3 regions of the Neobacillus sp. Fa239 genome follow, and region 3 is predicted to be linked to each of the others. Evidence: riboswitches for the same ligand, from Rfam matches in the RefSeq annotation. Region 3 holds a riboswitch; each other region holds the start of a gene.

Region 1 (3,276 bases), 330 kb from region 3:
AAGTTGCGCTGAATGACGGCTTCCGCCACGCAAAATAAATTTAGTGATTTGATCTGCTTCCTCCTTATAGGAATCAATCAAGGGTTCAAGCACTCCAGCAGCATTTTCCGGTGTACGGTAGGTGTAATCTGCATCAGGAGCAGCAGCTAAATCTGCGCCGACATTCCAAAGCATTTGTTGGACAGATAAGAGATGTTCCCGAATATCCTCATACCTTTTTTCAAGTTCACTTATAATAAGCCCGATATAAGCGCCTGCTTCATCAACGGTTCCATAGGCCTCTATCCGAATATCATCTTTAAAACGGCGGGCTTTACCAATAATGGAGGTTTTACCTTTATCTCCTCCGCGTGTGTAAATTTTCATACATCCTTCTCCTCTTCCCCCCATATATTTTGAAAGATGAGCTCTTTCAAATTTAATCTTTTTCCCCATCCGACCCTTTCCAATATCGGGATATCCGGAAAATGGGAGGTATAACCGATAGTAAGCAATGCGACTGGATCAATCGAATCTGGGATTCCTAAAATCTTGCGAACATCTTCCTTCTGATAGATGCTAATCCACCCCATCGCAATCCCTTCTACCCGAGCTGCTAACCACATATTTTCAATAGCACAGGCTGTTGACATCAAGTCCGTTTCCGGAATGGTATTCCTCCCCAAAACATGCGGGCCTCCTCTTCCCGAATGATTCGTTACGCATATAGTCATCGGCGCCTGTAATAGTCCTTCCAGCTTCAACCGCAAATAATGGTCTTGTTTCATATCAGTATATTTTACCGAAGCCCGAATCCTTTCTTTCTCAACTGCACGATATAATTCATTTAAAATGTTTTGATCTGATATAACGATAAAATTCCAAGGCTGCATAAAACCGACGGATGGAGCTAAATGAGCAGCTTGAATAATGCGTCCCAGAGCTTCCTTTGAAATGGGGTCAGGCAAGTAAGAACGAATATCCCTGCGGGCCGCCAATGCTTTATAGACTGCCTTCTGTTCGGCAGGAGAAAAATCAAGTTTAGATGGCCCAAGAGTGTCTTCACCATCATAATCCATGAAAGCATCCTCTTTTAATTCCGTACGATGTGGGTTACTCACTTTCGCATCATCAAAGGTAGATGTCTCCGCCATAATTCGGCACGCTTGCTGCAAAGTGGGCAGTATTAGCAGCGCTCCCGACCCCTCACCTAAGCGAAGCTGCCATTGTACCATTGGTTCTAATTGCAATGCTTTTAATACATAGGTATGTGCCTGTTCCAATGAACAATGGGAGGCAATCAAATAATTTTTAATATCCTTATTGAAACGGGAGGCCCATAACGCTGCGATACCTGTCATGAATCCATCTAGTACAACTGGAATGGACCGGCTGGAAGCGGCAATCATGGCTCCTGCCATTGCCCCGATTTCAAATCCGCCAACGGCAGCTAGGATATCCCATGGATCATCCTTGCAAATACAGTGTTTAGTCAACGCTGTTTCAATAACCTGTATCTTATGCTGATGCTGCCTATCACTAATGCCCGTCCCCTTTCCTACGACTTGCTTCACAGGTAAATCTAAAAGAACAGCAGCCATTGCTGCAGCGGAGGTTGTATTTCCAATCCCCATCTCTCCAAAAATCAACAGTTCCTTCCCTTCATCAATAAGTTGATCAGCTATTTCCATACCAACAGACACACACTCTACTGCGTGCTCCCGAGACATGGCATAGTCTTGCACAAAATTCCGGGTACCTAGGGAAATTTTACGAACCACCGCTTTTGGGTGCCTCACTTTTGAATTTATTCCAACGTCAACGACTTGTAGGTCAATCCTGCTATGTCTTGCCAAAACACTGCTCACTGCACCTCCCATGCACATATTTACCGTCATTTCTTCCGTAACATGAGAATCATAAGCTGATACCCCTTCTTCATTGACACCATGGTCAGCAGCAAAAATAACACAGCCGGCATTATCTATTGAAGGAATAATGTTTCCAGTAATTCCAGCGAGCTGAATGATGGCTTGTTCTAAGATTCCAAGGCTTCCTTTTGGTTTTGTTAAATCATCTAAGCGAAACTCTGCTCTCTGCATCGCTTTGCTATTCAACGGACGGATTGCAGCTGCACGATTATAAATAATATCTGTCAAAACCATCTTCCTTTCTTTTAATCTAGCAACGACCCCTTACAAAAAAAGAAAAAACTCTGCCTTATTCGGCAGAGTTTATGTTGAAATATGTATATATGATTCACGTACAGGAATCCTCATATATAATTCTTCAACCTACCTCTCCTCGAAGGTATATTGTGCTATTTTTCACAGGCAGGTCTCCTGACTTACAGCGAGCACCGAAGCCTTCCCACAAATTGTTTTGCAGTGGCTGAACGGTTCGAATAATGCTGATTACAGTGGCGGGACCGTACCGGACTTTAACCGGTTTCCCTATTATCTTCGAATTGAAGCACCTGAGAAAATTTCTTATTTAATTGGACAATTTAATATTAAATATGCTCGTAAATTTTGTCAATTAACTTTTATCATTCATCTCCATTCGAACTTCCAAAAAAGGGCTAAAAGTTGTAAGTTTTGTACACTACGAAACTATTGGTTTTTTTCTTTGCCACTTAAACCGTCCCATTTCCAGTAACTGATGCATGTCAATAGTTCTTAAACTTTTAAGTGAAAATAGCCTAAAAAAGAGAGCCCGTAGGCTCTTTGGAAACATGTTTAAATCATTTGTCTAAAAGAATCTGCGTCTTCTTCTTTCAATTTCGATTTCGATACGTCTTCTTCTCTCTATCTCGATTTCGATTTCAATACGTCTTCTTCTTTCTATCTCGATTTCGATTTCAATAGGGAGAAACCTTCTTCTAAAGCCGCCAGGGAAAAAAAACATGTGTAATTCATCCTCCTTTCGTTTCAGTAGTCTAGACAAAGGGAAAGTTTACTCAGCCTGCACTTAATCCCGAAAAAAAATTTACTAGATCGTAAACGAAGTACCAACAATGATTAGTAGAATGAACAATACTACGATTAACGTAAAAGACATACTCAATCCATCAAGCATGTATATCACCTCCAGTACCTATTGGGTTATCTGAAGAAAGAATACTTTCCTCTATTTAATATATTTCTTAGGACAAGTTTGGATTGGACAATAATCATCATATTTCGACGAAATCCGTAATTTGCTTAACCCTAAAAATAAAAAAGCGTCTGCAATTCATGCAAACGCCTCGTAGAGGTAACTAATCTAAGATGATTTTCTCAGAACCAGTCTCTACTA
Region 2 (3,276 bases), 2.4 Mb from region 3:
AGAATCACTCCAGCCTAAATAGGCTCTTCTTTTATTAGCGATTGTTAAGCCATGACGAAATAATGCAATAACCACACAGTCATCCACAGCACTAACTCAGTCCCTTCTATAGAGGCCCCCAATACATCCCCCGTAATCCCGCCAAACCATTTCACGGCTTTCCGCCTGCAAAAGAAGACACACCCAGCAGAAACAATGACCAATAATCCCGCCAATAAGATATTTTTATACGCTAGAAACAGAAGACCCAGAATGTACAGAGGATAAATCCCTAACACTTTAGGTGATGCTGCACGTTGAAACAAGGAACCCAGCCCTTCATTTTTAGCTGATTTAACAGTTACGAGCAGGACACCCATCACGCTTTTACTCAAAAAAGGAATGGCAGCCATTAAGATATATGATATGGACTTTATGTTCATCGTACTTTCATAGATAAATAGAAACCGGCAGCTGAGTAAAACAAGGATGGATATCACCCCAAATGCTCCTGTTCGTGGATCCTTCATAATTTCGAGCCGCTTTTCTTGATCACGATAGGAAAAATACGCATCACTCGCATCCATCCAGCCATCGAGATGGATTCCGCCGGTTAGGAGAATCGTCGCTAGCCAAAGGAAAAAGGCATCAGCAAGATGAGAAAACGGCGTCCACTCCTTTAATACATAAAAAAGAACGGAATAAATGAGACCTTGAAAAAGGCCTAATAATGGAAAGGTTTGAACCGCCCTTCTGAGAAGATCCTGCTCCATCGGTATTTCAATGGGAACGGGAATGGCTGTGAAAAATTGAAGATTAATCAAAAATCCTTTGATGAATTTCATTTTTGCCCATCCTTCATTTACTTTCTTTTTTCATGACAATTGGAATGCCCGACTCCACTAAATAGACTTCGTCTGCTTCTCTTACCAATTGCTGATGGATTTGTCCTAGTAATCTTTTATATGTAAAAACGAGAGTATTTCCGACTAACGGTTCGTTTAAAACTTCATTACTGACAACAATCAATGCGTTTGCCCTTTTCTTTAAATCGATCATTCCCGCAACAATGCTTTTCTTAACCTTTTCAACATCAAGCGGAACCAATTCACGTTCGTTAGAAAACAGTTCATTATTCAAAAGTGTTGTCACACAATCGAGTAAAATGATATCTTTTTCACGGATATCTTCTGCAAGCTCCCTTATATTCACGGACTGTTCAATCGTTTTCCAATGATCCTTCATGGCCCTTCGATCTCGCTTATGTTTGCAAATCCTCTCTTCCATCTCGTAATCGGAAGGAACGCCTGTTGCCAGGTAAATGAGTTGTCCTCCTGTTTCGCTGGCGATTTCTACAGCCTTCCTTTCTGCAAAGCTGCTTTTCCCGCTTCGCACTCCTCCTGTTATAAAAATGAATAATGGAGATGACACCACCGGATAAACACCTCATTTTGCTGCTATTTTTTGTGAATTTTTAATCGCTTTGGCCGTGCATTGATAGACAGCTTCACTGATCAGTTTTCCTAAAGAATTGTTCGTTCCTGCAGATTCAATCACTGTTCCTGTTTGACTTGAAGCGATTAAAATACGATCCGAAGAGATCCCTGTTACGGAATCCAATATATTTAAGAAAAGCTTGGCTTTAGCTTTGCTTCCGTTGCCGTCATAATGCTTTGAATAAAGGCCTCTTCTGTCAGTTCGCCATTCACAAAAATCCATGTATGGACAGTGACAGGCACCATTTCGTCCACATTTCCAACATTTGCTGTAACAATAACGAAAATCGAAAAGTCAATTTCTTTCGAGGTTTGGACTGTTGATTCATGCCCTACCTGCTATTGTCAGCAACACGGCAAACAATAGTGAATACCATTTCTTCACATTACTTCCTCCTGTTTTTTCGACTATCATAAAATTTTGCACCAATAAAAAAACATCCCCATTTTGACATGGAGATGTTGGTTTGTTTAGATTCTGTTACTCATGCAGAGTAATCGTGGCCTAAGCTTCCACCCCTCCCTATCCTCGTAGGTTTTTTGGCGCATGAAAAAATAGGCAGGTTTCCTGGCTCATGATCATCGCTCCCTATGCCTTCCCATCGATTCGACAGTGACATATTATAGGTTGCTCCCATTTACAGTGGCGGGACCGCGTAGGTATTTCACCTAACTTCCCTTTTAAGCTAAATATCTTTGAAAGAATTTTAGCACCTATGCTTCTATTATTTTTTTATGATAGTTTCATTATATAGGGAAGCAAAATCATTTGTATATGTTTTTCAGAGAAACCTTTCCAATATAGGAAATAGTTTTTCCTCCTAAACTAGTTTCTAATAAGATTGAACTATCCTCATAAAAATGTTTTATGGTATGATAATTAAATTGTTTACCTGCCTTGTGACACATTTACATTCATCTAAGAAAAGAGGTATTTATGAACACCACAGAATTATCTAAGCGGCATTGGCTGCTCATCTTTACACTTACTTTATTAACCTTTGTTCTCGGGACAAGCGAATTTGTCATCGTCGGGATCTTAACCGATGTTTCCTCGGGTCTTCATATAACCAATGCAAAAGCAGGCACACTTGTTTCTGCGTTTGCCATTACCTTTGCCATTGGCACCCCACTCGTGATGTCGGCAACAAGTCATTTTCCAAAGCGTAAATGGATGCTGTTTTTGATCGGATTGTTTATCATTCTCAATGCTCTATGTGTGATTTCGACAAGCTACATGATGATCCTCACACTTCGGATGATGACGGCAATTGTAACAGGAGTTTTAATTTCACTTGCTATGATTGTGGCAAGTGAAACCATGCCAATTGCCAAACGAGGACTTGCTATATCATTCGTTTTTGGCGGCTTTACTCTAGCGAACGTGATTGGAGTGCCCATTGGCACCGTCATCGCTGAAAGGTACAACTGGAATGCAACCTTCCTGTTAACGACTTTTCTCGGTGGAATTGCGTTTTTGGCATCTTTCTTAACTTTGCCTAATAAGCTCAGTCAATTTCGCAGCTCGATGCGTGATCAATTTTCTTTGTTGACACACCCGCGAATTTTAATGGCTTTTTTCATTCCATCTCTTGGATTTGGATCGACGTATGCCGTTTATACGTATCTTGTTCCAATCCTGAAAGTAATGGATGCTCCTAGCAGTTCAATCAGTTTAATCTTGTTTGGCTACGGATTTATTTCGATTTTCAGCAACATACTCGCCGGTAAAATTGCCTCTCACAATGCGATCGGCCGCCTGCGATTGGTTTTCCTCGTACAGGCAATAGTACTGGCTAGC
Region 3 (3,276 bases):
TACACAAAACCTTGCACCGCTTTGACCCGTTTAAAAAATTTATAGAAACGTTCATTCGGATAAGCCTTTTGTTTGTACTCTTGAACAATCCCCTCTATGACCTCGACAATTTGGTCCGGATGGATTCCTTCCGCTGCGATTTGGCCGGGATGTGCCGTTCTTCCAGCTGTCTTTGCCCCTAGAAATAAATCAAACGCTCCTTTGCGGTAGACAATGCCAATATCCTCTTTTACGGCTCCATAACAGGCCATTCCGCAGCCATTCACGCCAAGTTTTAATTCTTTTGGGAGTTCCATGCCGCCAAGCCTTTCCTGCAGCTCATCGGCATAAGGGATGGAATCCTTCTTTTCACCGTCACAAAAATCACAGGCTTTTACGGTTAATACGTCACCGACAGGAGCAATCAAAAAGTTTGCCGCCGTTAGTTTTTCAACAATCACATCAGGATTAGAGGTTAAAATTTGCAGCTTCATAAAATGGTCTTGTGTGTACTCCATGACACCTTCTTCTCCGACAATTTTGGAAAGAATGACCATCTGATTCGCGGTAAATTTTTTATTGGCGACACCAGAGCTGACCGCTACCTCAAAAATAGATTGAAAGTCTTGCTTCACCAATAAACCTTGAGCTCGTTCATCGTTCTCACCAAGGATCATTTGCAAGGCTTCCTCAGCCAGTTCTCTTGGCGACTCTTTCATTGGGGTTGGGGTGACTTGTTTCTTGTTCACCGGTGTTGCATCTTCCGTTTGCTCCAGTGCCCATGGTTCGGCTTCCTTTTGCAGACGCTGATGCGGTTTCAACGGCTGTATTGCCTGATTTAATGTATACTTCCGCTGATAACCGCGCGGAGTAATGATCAATCCTTCGTAGAAAAATGTTGAAGAGTTGCCAATTAAAACGGTAGTTAACATGCCAATTTCATGTTCGAGCATCTCTTGTAAATTGGTTAAAACGATCTTTTGACTATCACGGTAAGCACTTTTTACCAATCCTACAGGAGTGTCTGGCGAGCGATATTTTAAGAGAATTTTTTGAGCTTCCATAATCTGCCGTGTTCTTCTCCCGCTTTTTGGATTGTATAAGGCAACCACGAAATCAGCTTGAGCGGCCGCTTCGATTCTTTTCTCGATCAAGCTCCAAGGTGTCAAATGATCACTTAAGCTGATCGTACAGGCATCATGCATGACCGGTGCGCCTAATAAAGCAGCACAGGAGTTGATGGCGGAAATGCCAGGGACCACCTCCACTTCTACCCCTGAGTTTTTTTTCCAGCCTTTTTCGATTAGCACTTCATAAACCAGTCCTGCCATTCCATATACTCCGGCATCACCGCTCGAAATGACGGCTACCCTGTAACCGTGCTCGGCTTGTTTCACAGCCTCCTGGGCCCGGCTCACTTCTTCTGTCATTCCTGTGCTGATGATTTGCTTTCCAGCTATTAATCCCTTGATTAGATCAACGTATGTTTTGTAGCCGATGATAATATCACTTTCTTGGATGGCTTCTTTTGCCCGTCCAGAGATATGTTTTTCATCACCAGGGCCAAAACCAATAACGAATAATTTGCCTTTCATCCTATTACGCCACCTTCCAAAATTTCCAAAATCCAGATACTATCGGCTGTTAAACCTTTTCTTTAACAGCCTTTTGTATTCCTTCGATGCATTCCGACCCTTCTGGCTGTATGAATCCTTGTTCGGAATAGTGATAGATCGCATGCTCTTGAAGGCAATGACCTTCCGCCAGATGACGCCTTACAATTGTAGTTCCCACTTCTGGGCTTACGTTTTTATACCAAGTCCCTGATGGATAGACGATGGCAACGGGTGCATCCTTACATCTTCCATTGCATCGTGTTCTTGTTGTATGAATAAGTGAATCTAAATCTAAATTAGCAATTTCATTCCGAATGGCTTGTGTTGCTTCCTCCCCCCCTTTTCTCATACAGCTGCTGCCGTTGCAAATGAATACATGGTGTTTCGTCCCTTGTAAATTCCAAGTAGTCATGTCACACACTCCTTTTCGTTTTTTACGCAAAAAAGCACCCCTATGGACATAGGGGTGCAGAATATATACACAAAAAAATGCGATGTATGTTCAGCACTTCTACCTATGTTCCCGTAGGTTGATTGAAGCTCTTAGGTAAAGGCAGGTCTCCTGACTTAGGTTCATCATTCCATTGCGTCTTCCCGAATTCCTTCAGTGACATCTGCAACGAACTCCCCATACAGTGGCGGGTACCGTGACGGATTTATACCGTACTTCCCTATTAAGCACAAATTTTTAATGTGCACCTATCCTAATCTATTTAATTGTTAAAAAGGCTTGTTTCCTCTAAAGCAATACTTGGATCATAAAAAATGATTTTGAATCATCATAACGCAAAAATCCGTTCAACATGAGTTGAACGGATAAAACGTAAGCACAAAGAATGTTAATAAATAATCATTTTTGTCCAAACGTTCCATCTTCTCAACCCCCGAAGAAATTAGAAACTTTAACAGCTAAGACAGGTCTCCTGACTTGTGTATCTTCCTACTTTAGACCCTTCCCGTATCGTCTATATATACGTTTCAGTGGTTTGTCTATTTCGTCCACACTCACAGTTGCGGGGACAGTTCTGGTATTGCACCAGATTCCCTATTAAGCCCTAAGGCATCTTAACTAATTGTTAACAAATTAGTATTTAATTTATGAGATATTATTATACTAGTCTATCAGATTTAATATTTCAAGAGTTTATTAAACTTCTTTTACGAAAACGCTGCCCGCCAATAACTTCATCTTGTTTAAATAATTATCAATAAGCCGAAAATATACAAGTTTTTATTAATTTCCTTGCATATTTCGGCTTTGTTACATTCAAAAAACATCCTTCATAAACATCATTTTTTAATTGCCATATACAGCTACGTGTTTGTCTTTTGCAGATCCATTCCAATAAGTTTCGATGATATGGTGTGCGAATTAGTTAAATAGCCTTTCCAACCTTCGTTTTTTAACATAATTTGTAATAAGAAAGCACCATTGTACCAGTTGCGATTTAGTTGCAACTCAAATAAGGAGGTATTGATTTATTAAAAAAATTATTATGAACGAATCGATTCAATCCAATGTGGTAAGGCTTGTATCGGAAAACGGTCAACAAGTGTTACCGACAGTTCAGGCGCTTAAGATGGCAATGGAAATGGGATTGGACCTTGTCCAAATCAGTGAGGCAGATCCACCGGTATGCAAGATTTTAGATGGTGGAAAATACAGATATGAATTACAAAA

What was found. Region 3 has a riboswitch for cobalamin ahead of ACZ5XR_RS12440 ((2Fe-2S) ferredoxin domain-containing protein). Riboswitches for the same ligand answer to the same signal wherever they lie in the genome.
Region 1: it holds a riboswitch for cobalamin, as region 3 does, so the genes downstream of both, cobT (nicotinate-nucleotide--dimethylbenzimidazole phosphoribosyltransferase) here and ACZ5XR_RS12440 ((2Fe-2S) ferredoxin domain-containing protein) in region 3, are expected to answer to the same signal.
Region 2: it holds a riboswitch for cobalamin, as region 3 does, so the genes downstream of both, ACZ5XR_RS24435 (adenosylcobinamide amidohydrolase) here and ACZ5XR_RS12440 ((2Fe-2S) ferredoxin domain-containing protein) in region 3, are expected to answer to the same signal.

Annotation. Positions count from the first base shown of each region.
Region 1 is NZ_AP041611.1:2,913,990-2,917,265, forward strand. Features, by position in the region: gene ACZ5XR_RS14095 (cob(I)yrinic acid a,c-diamide adenosyltransferase) at 1-366, opposite strand, end outside; gene cobT (nicotinate-nucleotide--dimethylbenzimidazole phosphoribosyltransferase) at 363-2,138, opposite strand; cobalamin riboswitch at 2,295-2,474, opposite strand; gene ACZ5XR_RS14105 (hypothetical protein) at 2,731-2,886, opposite strand; gene ACZ5XR_RS14110 (YjcZ family sporulation protein) at 2,971-3,057, opposite strand.
Region 2 is NZ_AP041611.1:4,949,696-4,952,971, forward strand. Features, by position in the region: gene ACZ5XR_RS24415 (histidine phosphatase family protein) at 1-75, opposite strand, end outside; gene cobS (adenosylcobinamide-GDP ribazoletransferase) at 45-824, opposite strand; gene ACZ5XR_RS24425 (bifunctional adenosylcobinamide kinase/adenosylcobinamide-phosphate guanylyltransferase) at 838-1,413, opposite strand; gene ACZ5XR_RS24430 (hypothetical protein) at 1,426-1,536, opposite strand; gene ACZ5XR_RS24435 (adenosylcobinamide amidohydrolase) at 1,605-1,730, opposite strand; cobalamin riboswitch at 2,017-2,208, opposite strand; gene ACZ5XR_RS24440 (MFS transporter) at 2,413-3,276, shown strand, end outside.
Region 3 is NZ_AP041611.1:2,588,730-2,592,005, reverse strand. Features, by position in the region: gene cobJ (precorrin-3B C(17)-methyltransferase) at 1-1,574, opposite strand, end outside; gene ACZ5XR_RS12440 ((2Fe-2S) ferredoxin domain-containing protein) at 1,624-2,007, opposite strand; cobalamin riboswitch at 2,131-2,313, opposite strand; cobalamin riboswitch at 2,492-2,678, opposite strand; gene infC (translation initiation factor IF-3) at 3,092-3,276, shown strand, end outside.